DNA from 3 places in the Kocuria sp. KRD140 genome. Region 3 is predicted to be linked to each of the others. Evidence: predicted binding sites of a transcription regulator. Region 3 holds the regulator's gene; each other region holds the start of a gene.
The links. The regulator HrcA, encoded in region 3, represses chaperone genes, less so after heat shock. The targets are predictions, from matches to a motif close to TTNGCACTCGNNNNNNNCGAGTGCNAA.
Positions count from the first base shown of each region.

Region 1: J1M36_RS05840 (Hsp20/alpha crystallin family protein) is a predicted target of HrcA. The motif match lies at 3,168-3,194, and genes of this name have one in related genera.
Region 2: groL (chaperonin GroEL) is a predicted target of HrcA. The motif match lies at 1,748-1,774, and genes of this name have one in related genera.

Region 1 covers NZ_JABFAW010000005.1:41,982-46,576, reverse strand. Annotated here, with positions in the region: gene J1M36_RS05845 (MMPL family transporter) at 1-2,401, shown strand, start outside; gene J1M36_RS05840 (Hsp20/alpha crystallin family protein) at 2,561-3,055, opposite strand; gene J1M36_RS05835 (ChaB family protein) at 3,315-3,734, shown strand; gene J1M36_RS05830 (GNAT family N-acetyltransferase) at 3,798-4,277, opposite strand; gene J1M36_RS05825 (PfkB family carbohydrate kinase) at 4,339-4,595, shown strand, end outside.
Region 2 covers NZ_JABFAW010000009.1:442,760-447,354, forward strand. Annotated here, with positions in the region: gene J1M36_RS10715 (siderophore-interacting protein) at 1-198, opposite strand, end outside; gene J1M36_RS10720 (uracil-DNA glycosylase) at 218-901, opposite strand; gene J1M36_RS10725 (DUF3263 domain-containing protein) at 961-1,185, shown strand; gene J1M36_RS12865 (hypothetical protein) at 1,337-1,663, shown strand; gene groL (chaperonin GroEL) at 1,920-3,554, shown strand; gene J1M36_RS10740 (RNase H family protein) at 3,794-4,595, shown strand, end outside.
Region 3 covers NZ_JABFAW010000001.1:59,140-63,734, reverse strand. Annotated here, with positions in the region: gene hemW (radical SAM family heme chaperone HemW) at 1-133, shown strand, start outside; gene J1M36_RS00255 (DUF4870 domain-containing protein) at 139-570, opposite strand; gene J1M36_RS00250 (DUF3097 family protein) at 784-1,629, opposite strand; gene hrcA (heat-inducible transcriptional repressor HrcA) at 1,793-2,815, shown strand; gene dnaJ (molecular chaperone DnaJ) at 2,878-4,020, shown strand; gene J1M36_RS00235 (16S rRNA (uracil(1498)-N(3))-methyltransferase) at 4,017-4,595, shown strand, end outside.

The DNA of each region.
Region 1 (4,595 bases), on a different contig from region 3:
GGACGCGTCCACCGAACCCCAGGACAGCACCCAGTACCAGGCCTACCAGCGCATCGCGGACGACTTCGGTGCGGGTGAGAACGGACCCCTCGCCGTGGTCGTGGACCTCCCCGGGGGTCTCAACGATGCCGAGGCCACCGACAAGATGAACACGGTGGCGGACCGCTTGGCGCAGCAGGACGACGTGGCCAACGTGCTCCCCGGTGTGACCACGGACGACAACACCACCGGCGTGATCCAGGTGATCCCCTCCTCGGGACCCGCGGACGCCGCGACCGAGGAACTCGTCAACAACATCCGGGACCTCAACGGCGACCTCCAGGCCAACGAGGACGTCCACGTGGGCGTGGCCGGCACCACCGCGGCGAACATCGACGTCTCCCATTTGCTGGGCGAGAAACTGCCCCTCTACCTGGGCGTCGTGCTGATCATCTCGCTGTTGTTACTGCTCATGGTCTTCCGCTCCATCCTGGTCCCCGTGATCGCCACGCTGGGCTTTCTGCTCTCCGTGCTCGCGGCCTTCGGTGCCGTGGTGGCCGTGTACCAGTGGGGTTGGGGCGGCGCCGTGTTCGGCGTGCACGATCCCGGGCCCATCCTCAGCTTCCTGCCCACGCTGATGATCGGCATCCTGTTCGGCCTGGCCATGGACTACCAGTTGTTCCTGGTCTCCGGGATGCGCGAGGCCTACGCCCACGGGCACCCCGCGCGCCAGGCCGTGGTTTACGGCTTCAAGGCGGGCCGCTCCGTGGTCACCGCCGCGGCGATCATCATGATCTCCGTGTTCGCGGGCTTCATCTTCGCGGACATGGCCATGATCCGGCCCATCGGCTTCGCACTCGCGATCGGCGTTCTCCTGGACGCGTTCGTGGTGCGCATGCTCCTGATCCCCGCGGTCATGCGTTTGCTGGGCGAGAAGGCCTGGTGGCTCCCGCGCTGGCTGGACAAGATCCTCCCGCACGTGGACGTCGAAGGTGAGTCCCTCGCCGTGCAGGGTGCCGGGCAGTCCGGCACGGTCTCCGAGGGCGACGCCGCCGGGTCCGCCCCCGTCACCGGTCGCCATCGCGCGGTGTCCGGGAAGCGCCGGGGAAAGTCCGGTCACGGGCAGCACGCCGCGACCGCCGCCGTGGCCACCGCGGGTGCGGCCGGTGCGGCCGGTGTTTCCGGTCGGACGACGTCGCACGGTCACCGTGCCGGGGCCGGCGAGCGGACCCACGGTCATGCCGGGAACCACCGCACCGCGGCCGATCACCGTGCCACCTACCACCGGGGATCCGAGCGTCGCTCGGCTGGGCAGCACCATGCCACCGGGGCCCCTCTCGGTGCCGTGGCCGATGACGCCCAGCGCCGCGGTGAGCCCGCGGGCGCTGCCGAGAATGGGGGCTCCCGCGAAGACACCGCAACGCCCGGGACCGCGGGGACCCAGCGGCGTCGCGGTCGGCATGCGGCGGCTTCCACGAGCACGTGCATCGCCGAGGACCGGGCCGCCAAGCCGGCCGCGGACGTGATCGTGCGCGCCGCGGACCCGGTGCTGCGCGCCACGAACCAGGCGTTGCGGGTGCTCCCGGATGTGCTGGATTCCGAGGAGAAGCTGCTCGAGTCCCTGGCCGTGCGCGGCGAGGAAGCGGCACCGCACAAGGCGATGCACAAGCGCGCGAGCTTCGAGAAGGTCATGGTGGCCGGGTACCCGGTCATCGTCGCGCGGCCCAAGGCGGCCATCACCCGGGCGGACGCCCCGGTGGTCGTGCACTGGCACGGCGGCGCGTACGTGAACCCCATGACCACGGTGCACTGGCGCTGGATCGACGCCCTGATGCAGCGCACCGGGGTCACCGTGGTGGTGCCGGGCTACGGGCTCGCCCCCGATCACACGGTGGACGAGGCGCTCGAACTCGCCGACGGCGTGTGGGACCTGGCCCGTTCGTTCGGCCCGCGCGTCTTCCTGTCGGGCGACTCCGCCGGCGGTGGTCTGGCGTTGGCCCAGGCCATGCGACTGCGGGACGCGGACGATCTCGGCGTGGCGGGTCTGATCCTCATGGCCCCGTGGGTGGACACCACGGTGACGAACCCCCAGATCGAGGCGTACCGGGACGCGGACCACATGCTCGGTACCGACGGCGCTCGGGCCGCCGCTCGTTGGTGGGCCGGCACACGGGACGTCACCGACCCCATGGTGAGCCCCGCGTTCGGCGACGTGCGCGGACTGCCCCGCACGTTCGTGCTGCAGGGTGACCGGGACATGCTCTACCCGGACACCATGGAGTTCGTGGCCGAGCTGGTGCGAGCAAACGTGGACACCACCGCGGTGGTCTGTGAGGGCGGACCGCACGTGTACGCGCTCATGGTCTGGACGTCGCGCGCGTCCGAGGACCTCGACCACGTGGTGCGGTGGATGAACCGCTGACCCCGTCGTGAACATGAGTGTGCCCCGCAGGGTGACCTGCGGGGCACAGTCATGTCATGGGGCGGTGAGCCCCCGATTGAGCAGGCCTGTTCCCACCGGGTGGATTCGCCGGTCAGTGCCGGTGAAGGGTCGGTCCTGATCGGCCCTGTTAGGTTCTGGTTAGTCCTGCGACCCCTCGGAGTCCGTCTGCACGTTCTGCGAGCGGTCCTCGTCCGAGCCCTTGTCGTGCTCCAGGACCACGTTGTCGTGGTGTTCCTGGCCGGTGGCCACCTGGATCTTGCGCGGCTGGGACTTGGGGGACACGGGGATGGTCACGGTCAGCACGCCGTTGTCGTACGCGGCGGTGATGTTCTCCGTGTCGATGCCCTGGCCCAGGTTGAGCTGGCGGACGAACGAGTGGCTGCGGCGCTCGCGCACGATCCACTTGGTGTCCTTCTCCGCGGAGGGCAGACGACGCTGCGCACGGATGGTCAGCAGCTGACCGTCCACGTCCACGTCCACGCTCGTGGGATCGATGCCCGGCAGGTCCGCGGCAAAGTAGTAGTTGGCGCCCTGACGGTAGAGGTCCATGGGCATCTGCTCCAGGCCGTTGCGGCCGGAGAGGACCTGGTTGGCGAAGTTCTGGACCTCGGAGAACGGGTCGAATGTAGCCATGACGATTACTCCTTCACTCTGCGGCACCCACGTGCTGTGCCCCGCGAACCGGTCGATTACCCGCGTGGAGCCATCACGTTTCTTGAGTCTCTGTGACTCAACAACGTCTAATGTAGCAGGCTGTCGGCGGAAGTGCTAGTCATTGACGCACGAAAGCTGAGTGGCACTGACTCAAGCAGCGGGCGGGCCTGTCGCAGCGGCGTCGGCGGCGCGTAGGATCGAGCCACCAGTGACACCCGAACGCTCTGAGGAGGCCCCCGTGCCCAAGGCGAAGAAGAACGGCCACGCGCGTCAGGACGAGATCCCGTCCACGCTGCAACGCTCGGACGAGAAGGCACAGGACACGTTCGCGCAGACCTACGACTCGGCGCAGGAGGAATACCACGACGACGCCCGGGCGGCGCGCACCGCGTGGTCGGCCGTCAAGCACACCCACGAGAAGGTCGGGGACCACTGGGAGCCCAAGGAGCACAACGGGCCCTCGGACGACAGCGCCGAGAAGGGCGGCCTGAACTCGGAGGACACCGCCGGCGGGGTGGACGCTAACGCCAGCAAGGAGCACCTGTACGAACTCGCCCAGGAACTGGACATCACGGGACGCTCGGACATGACCAAGGACGAATTGGTCGAGGCGATCGACAAGGCCAATCAGAAGAAGACGCGCGAGGCCCGCGACTGAGGTTCACCGCTCGGCGGGTTCATACCCTGCGGGTTTATGACTGCTGGCCTGCGATCGGTGGGGCTACAACTGGCGGGCCAGGAAGACCGAGGCCGTGGTGGCGTCGTGGAAGGAATCCACGGGCTCGTAGCCGCGTTTGCGGAACATCGCGATCCCCTCGGTCATCTCCTCGTTGAGGGAGACCACGGCCGTGGTGGCGCCGAAAGCGCGCACCTTGTTCTCGAGTGCCCGCACCAGGGTGCGCGCGTGGCCCTGTCCGCGGTGTTCCGGGGTGACCCAGATCCGGCGCAGTTCCACGCGGTCGTCGTCGAGTTTGCGCACCGCGCCGCACGCGATGACCGAGCCCGTGACCAAATCCGTCATGAGGAAGAAATCCCCGTGCGGCGGAGTGACGTCCTCCGGGGCGGTGACCTCGGTGAGTTCGGGATCGAAACCGCCGTCGATCCGGTTGTTCAACTCGCTGAAGTACGCGCTCAGGGCGCGCAGCGTGTGCTCACTGGCGGCCTGACCTTCCACGATACGAACCGGTGCGGTGACGTTCATCCCACCATGGTGACACCTTGGTGTGCTGTTCACCAGCGCCCGTGTCATGTAGCTTTCGTTCGTGACCGAGACCCGCCCCGGCCCCAAGCCGCGTATCTCCATCCTGGTTCCCACTCCGCTGCTGATCACGGAAATCACGGAACCCGCTGCGCATCGCAACCGTAGTTCCCACGAGTCGGACGTGCACATGCACCCCGGCGGGCAGGGGCTGTGGGTGGCCCGGATGGCCGGGTCGCTGGGGGCGGACGTGTCCGTGAGCGGGCCGTTCGGCGGAGAACTGGGCTCGCTGATCCGCACCATGCTGGACGGGCTGGGCAT
Region 2 (4,595 bases), on a different contig from region 3:
GCCGGGCGCGGTCGCCGCGAGCGTGGCTGCGGAGAAGAAGACGAGCTTGACGTACTTCTCCGGCGCCTCCATGTCCTGGAACTGGTCGGCGTTCTCGATCCTGCACACCACGCGCACCATGCCCGGGGAGAGCTGAATCCGGTCCGTAACCGTGAGGTTGAGCTGGGGTTTGCGGGGTCGCGCCGGAGTTTGTGCCATGCGTCCAGCGTAGGTGCTGCTACGCGGGCAGTTCCCACGAGACGGGCTGGGCGCCCTGTTGTTGCAGCAGCTCGTTGGCGCGGGAGAACGGGCGGGAACCGAAGAACCCCCGGGACGCGGACAACGGGGACGGGTGCACCGATTCCACGGTGGGCGCCCCACCCAGCCAGTCCTTGGTGCCGCGGGCGTCGCGACCCCACAGGATGCCGACGAGGGGTTGCTCGCGCGCCCCGAGCGCGCGGATCGCGCACTCCGTGACCGCTTCCCAGCCCTTGCCCCGGTGGGACGCGGGGGAGCCCGCGCGCACCGTAAGGACCCTGTTGAGCAGCATGACGCCCTGCTCGGCCCACGAGGACAGGTCCCCGTGCGCGGGCGGTGTGATCCCCAGATCGGAGTGCAGTTCCTTGTAGATGTTCTGCAGGGACCGCGGGATCGGGCGCACGTCCGGGGCCACCGAGAACGAGAGGCCCATCGCGTGGCCCGGGGTGGGGTAGGGGTCCTGGCCCACGATCAACACCTTGACCGCGGACATCGGCTCGCGAAGCGCGCGGAAGATGTGGTCCCCAGCGGGCAGGGTGTGGTGGCCCTCGGCGTGTTCGCCGCGCAGGAACTCGCCCACGGCCCGAATCTGCGGCTCCACGGGTTGCAAGGCACGGGCCCACTCCTCGTTCATGATCTCGTGCAACGGGGGCGGGGTGTTCACGGTGCGACCTCCAGGGCGTGCGGCCTCCGGGTACCGCCCGGAGCGTTAGGGTTGAGCCCATGTCTACCACGGGCGACGGCCTCGACGAGCTCGACCGGGCCATCCTGGACCTGGAGTCCGAGCACTGGAAGTACCGCGGCGCCAAGGAGTCCGCGATCCGCTCCCGCCTGGGGTTGAGCCCCGTGCACTACTATCAGCGGCTCAACGCCCTGATCTCCTCAGAGGCCGCCGCGCGCCACGCCCCCATGCTGATCTCCCGGTTGCGCCGCGCGCGCAATCGCTGAGTGGGTCCCCGGGTGCGCGTGGGATAGTGGGCAGCGCACCGCGGACCCCTGACCGCCGCGGGTCCGGCAGGCGGGGCGCACGCCGTCCCACGGTCCCGGCACCCGCGGGTCGGCGCCCCTGATCCCGCCGTTCGTTGAGGAGAGCCACAGCATGAGCGAGTACCCCCGTGACGAGTTCGACGACGTCCCCGAGGACGGCGCCAGGCAGGGTGCCCACCGAGGCCATAACCCGAATGCCCGAGCGGGGTCCCGGGGCAAGTTCCTGGTCATCCTCGTGACCGGTGTGCTCGCCCTCGTCCTGGGGGCGGTGGCCTTCGTGAACGCCCCGCGCACGGCCCAGGAAGCGCTCGCCCTCCCCGCCGCAGCCGTTGCGGTGTCCCCGGACGACGACGCCGCGGCCGGTGCCTCCGCGGTGGGTGCCGTGGCGCTCGGGACGGCCGCGAGCGACGTCGTGCCCGGAGCCCCCGCGGCCGCCTGACCCGCCCGTTCAGCCGGGGACGAAACCTGAGTCCACTGGACGCAGGGCGTTTGCGGTTCCGGCATGACGAGTGCCACTATGGGATTAGCACTCAGTCGCGTGGACTGCTAACCGGGTCCGGTGGTGGTCGCGCGGCGGACGAGTGACATCACGGTGAGGTGGTTGCGGCGCGGTGAGGATCGCGGCGCGGCACCGTCCGTCGCGGGCATCGTGATGACAAGTCTTGTTTGTCAACCGTCCAGGAGGGACGAAACACATGGCAAAGATGATCGCATTCGACGAAGAAGCCCGCCGCGGCCTCGAGCGGGGCCTGAACACCCTCGCGGACGCCGTCAAGGTCACCCTCGGCCCGCGCGGACGCAACGTGGTCCTCGAGAAGTCCTGGGGCGCCCCCACGATCACCAACGACGGCGTGTCCATCGCCAAGGAGATCGAGCTCGAGGAGCCGTACGAGAAGATCGGCGCCGAGCTCGTCAAGGAGGTCGCCAAGAAGACCGACGACGTCGCCGGTGACGGCACCACCACAGCCACGGTGTTGGCCCAGGCCCTCGTGAAGGAGGGCCTGCGCAACGTGGCCGCCGGTGCGGACCCGCTGTCCCTCAAGCGTGGCATCGAGAAGGCCGTGGCCGCCGTGACCGAGCAGCTGCTGTCCTCCGCCAAGGAGATCGAGACCGAGGAGGAGATCGCCGCGACCGCGTCCATCTCCGCCGCGGACCCGGAGATCGGCAAGCTCATCGCCGAGGCCATGGAGAAGGTCGGCAAGGAAGGCGTCATCACCGTCGAGGAGTCCAACACCTTCGGGCTGGACCTTGAGCTGACCGAGGGCATGCGCTTCGACAAGGGCTACCTCTCCGGTTACTTCGTGACCGACGCCGACCGTCAGGAAGCCGTCCTCGAGGACCCCTACATCCTGATCGTCAACTCCAAGATCTCCGCCGTGAAGGACCTGGTCCCCGTACTCGAGAAGATCATGCAGGCCGGCAAGCCGCTGCTGATCATCGCCGAGGACGTGGACGGCGAAGCGCTCGCCATGCTCGTGCTGAACAAGATGCGCGGTGCCGTGAAGTCCGTGGCCGTCAAGGCCCCCGGCTTCGGTGACCGCCGCAAGGCGCAGCTTGCGGACATCGCGATCCTCACCGGCGGCCAGGTCATCACCGAAGAGGTGGGCCTGTCGCTCGAGTCCGCCACGATCGACCTGCTGGGCCAGGCCCGCAAGGTCGTGGTGACCAAGGACGAGACCACCATCGTGGACGGCGCCGGTACGCAGGAGGAGATCGAGGGTCGCGTGGCCCAGATCCGCGCGGAGATCAACAACTCCGACTCCGACTACGACCGCGAGAAGCTGCAAGAGCGGCTGGCCAAGCTGGCCGGCGGAGTGGCCGTCCTCAAGGCGGGTGCCGCCACCGAGGTCGAGCTCAAGGAGCGCAAGCACCGCATCGAGGATGCCGTGCGCAACGCCAAGGCCGCCGTGGAGGAGGGCATCGTCGCTGGTGGTGGCGTGGCCCTGATCCAGGCCGGTGCCAAGGTCTTCGAGTCCCTCGGGCTGTCCGGGGACGAGGCGACCGGTGCCAACATCGTCAAGGTCGCGATCGACGCGCCGCTCAAGCAGATCGCGCTGAACGCCGGTCTCGAGCCGGGCGTGGTTGTGGACAAGGTGCGCGGGCTCGAGACCGGTTGGGGCCTCAACGCCGCCACCGGCGAGTACGAGGACCTCATGGCCGCGGGCATCAACGACCCCGTCAAGGTGACCCGTTCCGCCCTGCAGAACGCGGCGTCCATCGCCGGGCTGTTCCTGACCACGGAAGCCGTGGTCGCGGACAAGCCCGAGCCCGAGGCCGCCGGTGCGGGCGCGGGTGCCGATCCCATGGGTGGCATGGGCGGCATGATGTGATCTCGCTCTTCTGAGTGAGTTCCGCCCGCTACACGGGTGGGCATTTCGAGAACCCCGGGGACACGTGCTGTCCCCGGGGTTCTCGCATCTCCGGGAGCGCTCGCGCACCCGGGTGCTCTTCGCGCGCCCGGGTGGTGGCCCCGGGGTGGTCCGCTGAACCGCGGGCCAATGCGGGACCGGACGATCGCCTGTCAGCGGCGGTGGTTCAACGTGTCGGAAGGTTTTGCGAGGATGAGCGCATGACGATCATCGCTTCCGCGGACGGCTCCGCACTCGGCAACCCCGGACCCGCGGGGTGGGCCTGGTACATCGATCCCACTTCGTGGCGCGCGGGGGGTTGGGCCCACGGGACCAACAACATGGGCGAGCTCACCGCGGTGCTCGATCTGCTCCGCTCCACCCGGCACCGCGCGGACGAACCGCTGCGGGTGCTGTGCGACAGCCAGTACGTGATCAACTCGGTCACCAAGTGGATGCCGGGCTGGAAGAAGAAGGGCTGGAAGAAGCGCGACGGCAAACCCGTGCTCAACATGGAGATCATGAAGGCGCTGGACCGCGAGCTCTCCGGTCGGGACGTCAGCTTCGAGTGGGTCAAGGGGCACGCGGGTCACGAGCTCAACGAGGCCGCGGACGAGCGCGCCCGCGCCATGGCCACGGCCTACCAGTCCGGCACCGCGCCGGAGGACATGCCCGCGGGGCCGGGCTTCCGGGACGACGCGGGCCGCGGAATCGAGGCGGGAGACGTGGAACCGGATCTTTTCTCCGCGTGGGCCTCCTCGGAGGACCTTCCGGCGGGTCACGCCGGGTCCACGGACTCCCCGGATTCCGGCGGCACCCCCGAGCATCTCATCTCGGACGCGGCCTCGCGTGAGGCCACGGTTCTCGGCCGCGGGAATGCTCCCGGTGGACCGGGGGAGTCCCTGCACCCCGACCTGGTGTGCGTGGACCGGCGAGGTGCCACGGCAGCCCCCGAGTCCGTGCTGAGCATCGTCGAAGCGGCAGGGTGTGAGCCCCGGGAGCTGCGGGTCACGGCCCTGGGCG
Region 3 (4,595 bases):
GCGGCACGCGGTGGCCGGATTGATCGCCGACGGCTGGCTGGACGGCGCCGCCGCCCTCCGCGGGTCCGCGGTCCTCACGGACGCGGGGCGTCTGATGGCCGACGCCGTGACGCGCCGCTTGCTCGACTGGTGACCGTGTCAGGAGTTGCGGGCCGCGAACTTGTCGTAGAGGTGGGTGTTGAACCGGTACTGGTGCGGTTCGCCGCGGTTGACCGTCACGCCCGCGCGCACGGAGGTGATGGCCAGGAACAGCCAGGTCACGGCGGCGATGACCGAGAAGAGCCATCCGATGAACGGGATGAGTGAGAGCACGATGCCCGCGAGGATCACCAGGGTGGGCAGCATGGTGTAGTTGGCGGCTTCCCGGGATTCCTGAGCGGTGAAGGGACCGCGGTCCTTGAACACCCGGTGGATCATGTAGCTGGGCAGTACGCCCACCACGCCACCCAGGTGGGCGAGGGTGGCCCACTGCCGGTCCTGGGACACGTCCAGGGGTTGCGCCACGGGGGCCACGGACTCGAACGGAGTCTCGGCGGAGCGAGTGGAGGGGGAGGGAGCAGCGTCAGTCACGAGCGGGTGTGCCTTTCACGGGCGGTAGCCATCCGGGTCGGTGGACGCCGGTGCTCCCATCCTACGGTCGTTCCCGCGTGGCTCGCGCCGGACGACGATACCAGGCGTCACCGACGCTGAGGGTTACCGCTAACGCGGGTCACCGAAGCCGTAGACCACCGGCTTTGAGCGCCGTCGACGTCGTGGGTCACCGCAGGTCAGGCGCAGCCCGGGTCAGGAATCGGCGGCGTCCGGGGCGGTGAGGAAGTCGATGAGCTCCTCCACGCGGCCCAGCAAGGCCGGTTCGAGGTCTGCGTACGTGTTCACTCGTGCAAGGATCGCCTGCCACGCCCGCCCCACGTCCTGGGGTGTGCGGTGCGGTAGGCCCAGCGCGCGTGCCATCCCGGTCTTCCAATCCACCCCGCGCGGGATCACGGGCCACTCCCGGATCCCCAGGGCGCTGGGCTTCACGGCCTGCCAGATGTCCACGTAGGGGTGTCCGAGGATGAGCACATTGTCCCGGGCACCCGGGACCGCGAGCGCCTCCTGGGCGATCCTGGACTCCTTGGAGCCCGCGACCAGGTGGTCCACTAGGATCCCGAGCCGGCGCTGCGGGCCGGGGTGGAACTCGGCGATGGCTGAGGGGAGGTCGTCGATCCCGTGCAGGGGTTCCACCACGGTGCCCTCGACCGCGAGGTCGTGGCCCCACACCTTGGCCACGAGCTCGGCGTCGTGGTACCCCTCGACCCACACACGCGACTCCTTGGCCACGGACGCGCGCAAGTTCTCGACCTCGACCGACCCCGAACGCGTGATCCGGGGCTTGGCCGGGGCGCTGCGGGTCTCGGGCGGGCCCAGCCGCACGGGTTCGCCGTCCAGGAGGAAGCCCGGGCCCAGGGGGAAGGACTTCACGCGCCCGTGCCGGTCCTCCAGACCCACCACGCGCATCCCGCCGATGGTCTCCACGTCCTCGAGCACCATGTCCCGGGCCACGGGGACGTCCCGGGAGACGGGACCGGTGCGGGCGACGTCGGGACTGCCTAGGTCCTGGGGACCCCAGGACCAGCCGGATGCGTTCACGGGCGACTCCTCCACGTCGTGCCGCGGCGCGAGCGCGCCGCCGGGCAGGCGAATCAGCCGCGAGCGTATCAAAATCGGCCCCTGACCCACGGGCCCTTGACTGCCAGGATTAGCACTGTGAACTCTTGAGTGCCAGAATTGCCAGCAACGGGAGGTGAGACACATGGAGCATCCGCGCCGAGCGCAGATCCTGCGCGCCATCGTGGAGGACTACGTCCATTCGCGTGAACCCGTGGGGTCCAAGGCGCTCGTGGAACGCCACCGTTTACCCGTCTCCTCCGCCACGGTGCGCAACGACATGGCCGCCCTCGAGGAGGACGGGCTGATCGTGGCACCGCACACGAGCTCGGGTCGGATCCCCACGGACCGAGGTTATCGCGAGTTCGTCAATCAGATCGCAGCCCTGGAGCCCCTCACCTCCGCCCAGCGCCGCGCGATCCAGGTGTTCATGGACGGCGCCCAGGACCTGGACGACATCATGGAGCGCACCGTGCGCCTGCTCGCCCAGCTCACCCACCAGGTGGCCGTGATCCAGTATCCCGTGCGCACCGGGATCACCGTGCGCCACGTGGAACTCGTGGACGTGGGGGACGCCCGCGTACTCGTGATCCTGATCCCCACCACCGGACGCGTGGCCCAACGCACCGTGGAACTGCCCGTCACCCTGACCGAGGCCCAGCTGCTGGAGCTGCGCGCCCACGTGCTCGCACGCCTGCTCGGCACGCCCGTGGAAGACGTCCCCGACGCCGCCGTGACCCTGCCCCCGGCCCTGCCCGAGGAACTGCGCGACGCCGGGACCGCGGTGACCGGGGCGCTCGCGGTGCTCGCAGCGGTGTCGGACGAACACCGCCTGGTGATGGCCGGGACCGCGAACCTCGCGCGCTTCAGCGGGGACTTCCCGCAGAGCATCTCCCCGGTGCTCGAGGCGCTTGAGGAACAAGTAGCCATGCTGCGATTGTTGTCCGAGATGCAGCAGGACGAACGCGGGGTCGCGGTGCGCATCGGCTCCGACCACAGCGACGACCCCCTGGCGGAGGCGTCCGTGGTGGCCACGGGTTACGGTCCGCACGCCGCGTCCAAGGTGGGAGTCGTGGGGCCCACACGCATGGACTACCCCACGACCATGGCCTCCGTGCGCGCGGTGGCCCGCTACCTGTCCAAGAACCTGGGGGCTGAGCGCACGTGAGCGCCGCCCGCCCCGCTCGACCGTAGAACCGTAGAACCGACGAAAGAAGAAACGACGACATCGTGAGCGATCACTACGAAACCCTCGGCGTGAGCCGGGACGCCAGCGCCGAAGAGATCAAGCGCGCCTACCGCAAGAAGGCCCGCAAACTCCACCCGGACGTGAACCCCTCACCCGAGGCCGCCGAGGAGTTCAAGCGCGTCTCCCACGCCAATGACGTCCTCTCCGACCCGGACAAGCGCCGCGTCTACGACGCCACGGGCAACGAGAACGGCACGGACACCGGCTTCGGCGGGGGCTTCCCCGGTACGGGCTTCGGCTTCTCCGACATCTTCGAGACGTTCTTCCAGGGCGCGGGAGCCGGTGGCCAGCGCGGCCCCCAGTCCCGCACCCGCCAGGGCCAGGACGCCCTGATCAACGTGCGGATCTCCCTCAAGGACGCCGTGTTCGGCATGGAGAAGGACATCACGGTGGACACCGCCGTCGTGTGCCCCACGTGCCAGGGCACGTGCTGCCAGCCCGGCACGAGCCCCGTGACGTGCACCATGTGCCGCGGCTCCGGGCACATGCAGTACCAGCGCCAGTCCATCCTGGGCATGGTCACCACCCAGGCCCCGTGCTCCCAGTGCAACGGCTTCGGCACCGTGATCGAGAGCCCGTGCCACGAGTGCTACGGCGAGGGCCGCGTGCGCGACCGCCGCCCCCTGACCGTGAAGATCCCCGCCGGCATCCAGTCCGGCAACCGCATCCGCCTGGGCGGCCAGGGTGAGGCCGGCACCGCCGGCGGACCCAACGGCGACCTCTTCGTGGAACTCAAGGTGGACCCGGACCCCACCTTCCTCCGCGAGGGCGACGATCTCCACGCCCGCCTGCGTATCCCCATGACCGCCGCCGCGCTCGGCACCACCGTGAGCCTCGAGACGTTCGACGGCGCTCGCACGGTGGACGTCGATCCCGGCACCCAGTCCGGTGCGACCGTCACGCTCGACGACCTGGGCGTCACCCACCTGCGGGGCAAGGGCCGCGGGGACCTCAAGGTGCACTTCGAGGTGGAGACCCCCAAGGACCTCTCCTCCGAACAGCGCGAACTGCTCGAGCGACTCGCCGAGCTGCGCGGTGAGGAAGCAGCGGACGGTACGACCGTGAACACCAACCACTCCGGTGGGTTCTTCTCCCGGTTGCGGGACCGGTTCAACGACCTGTGACCAACCCCGTCTTCCACGTCCCCGCTGAGGACCTCTCCCGGGCGCACCCGGGGGAGGTCCTGGACGTCGCGGGTCCCGAGGCCAAGCACGCGGTGACCGTGCGGCGCCTGCGCGCGGGGGAGGCCCTGGACCTCGTGGACGGGCACGGCACCCGTGCGGTGTGCACGTTCGACTCCGGGGCCAAGGACCGGATGAGCGTGACCGTCCAGGAGATCCACCACGACGCAGCGCAGCAGCCGGAGTTCACGCTGGTGCAGGCACTCGCCAAGGGGGACCGGGACCTGCAGGCCGCGGAGGCCGCCACGGAACTCGGGGTCTCCCGGGTGATCCCGTGGCAGGCGGAGCGCAGCATCGTGCGCGTCCACGCGGACCGCGCGGCCAAACTCATGGCCAAGTGGGACTCCACCCTGGCCGCGGCGGCCAAGCAGTCCCGGCGCGCCCGCTGGCCCGAACGCGGTGACTGGGTGGACACCGCGGGTCTGGCCCGGCTGATCGCTGCGGAACCCCAGATGCTGTGGCTCGTGCTGCATGAATCGGCGAGCACACGTTGGTCCACCCCGGACGTGACCCGGTGG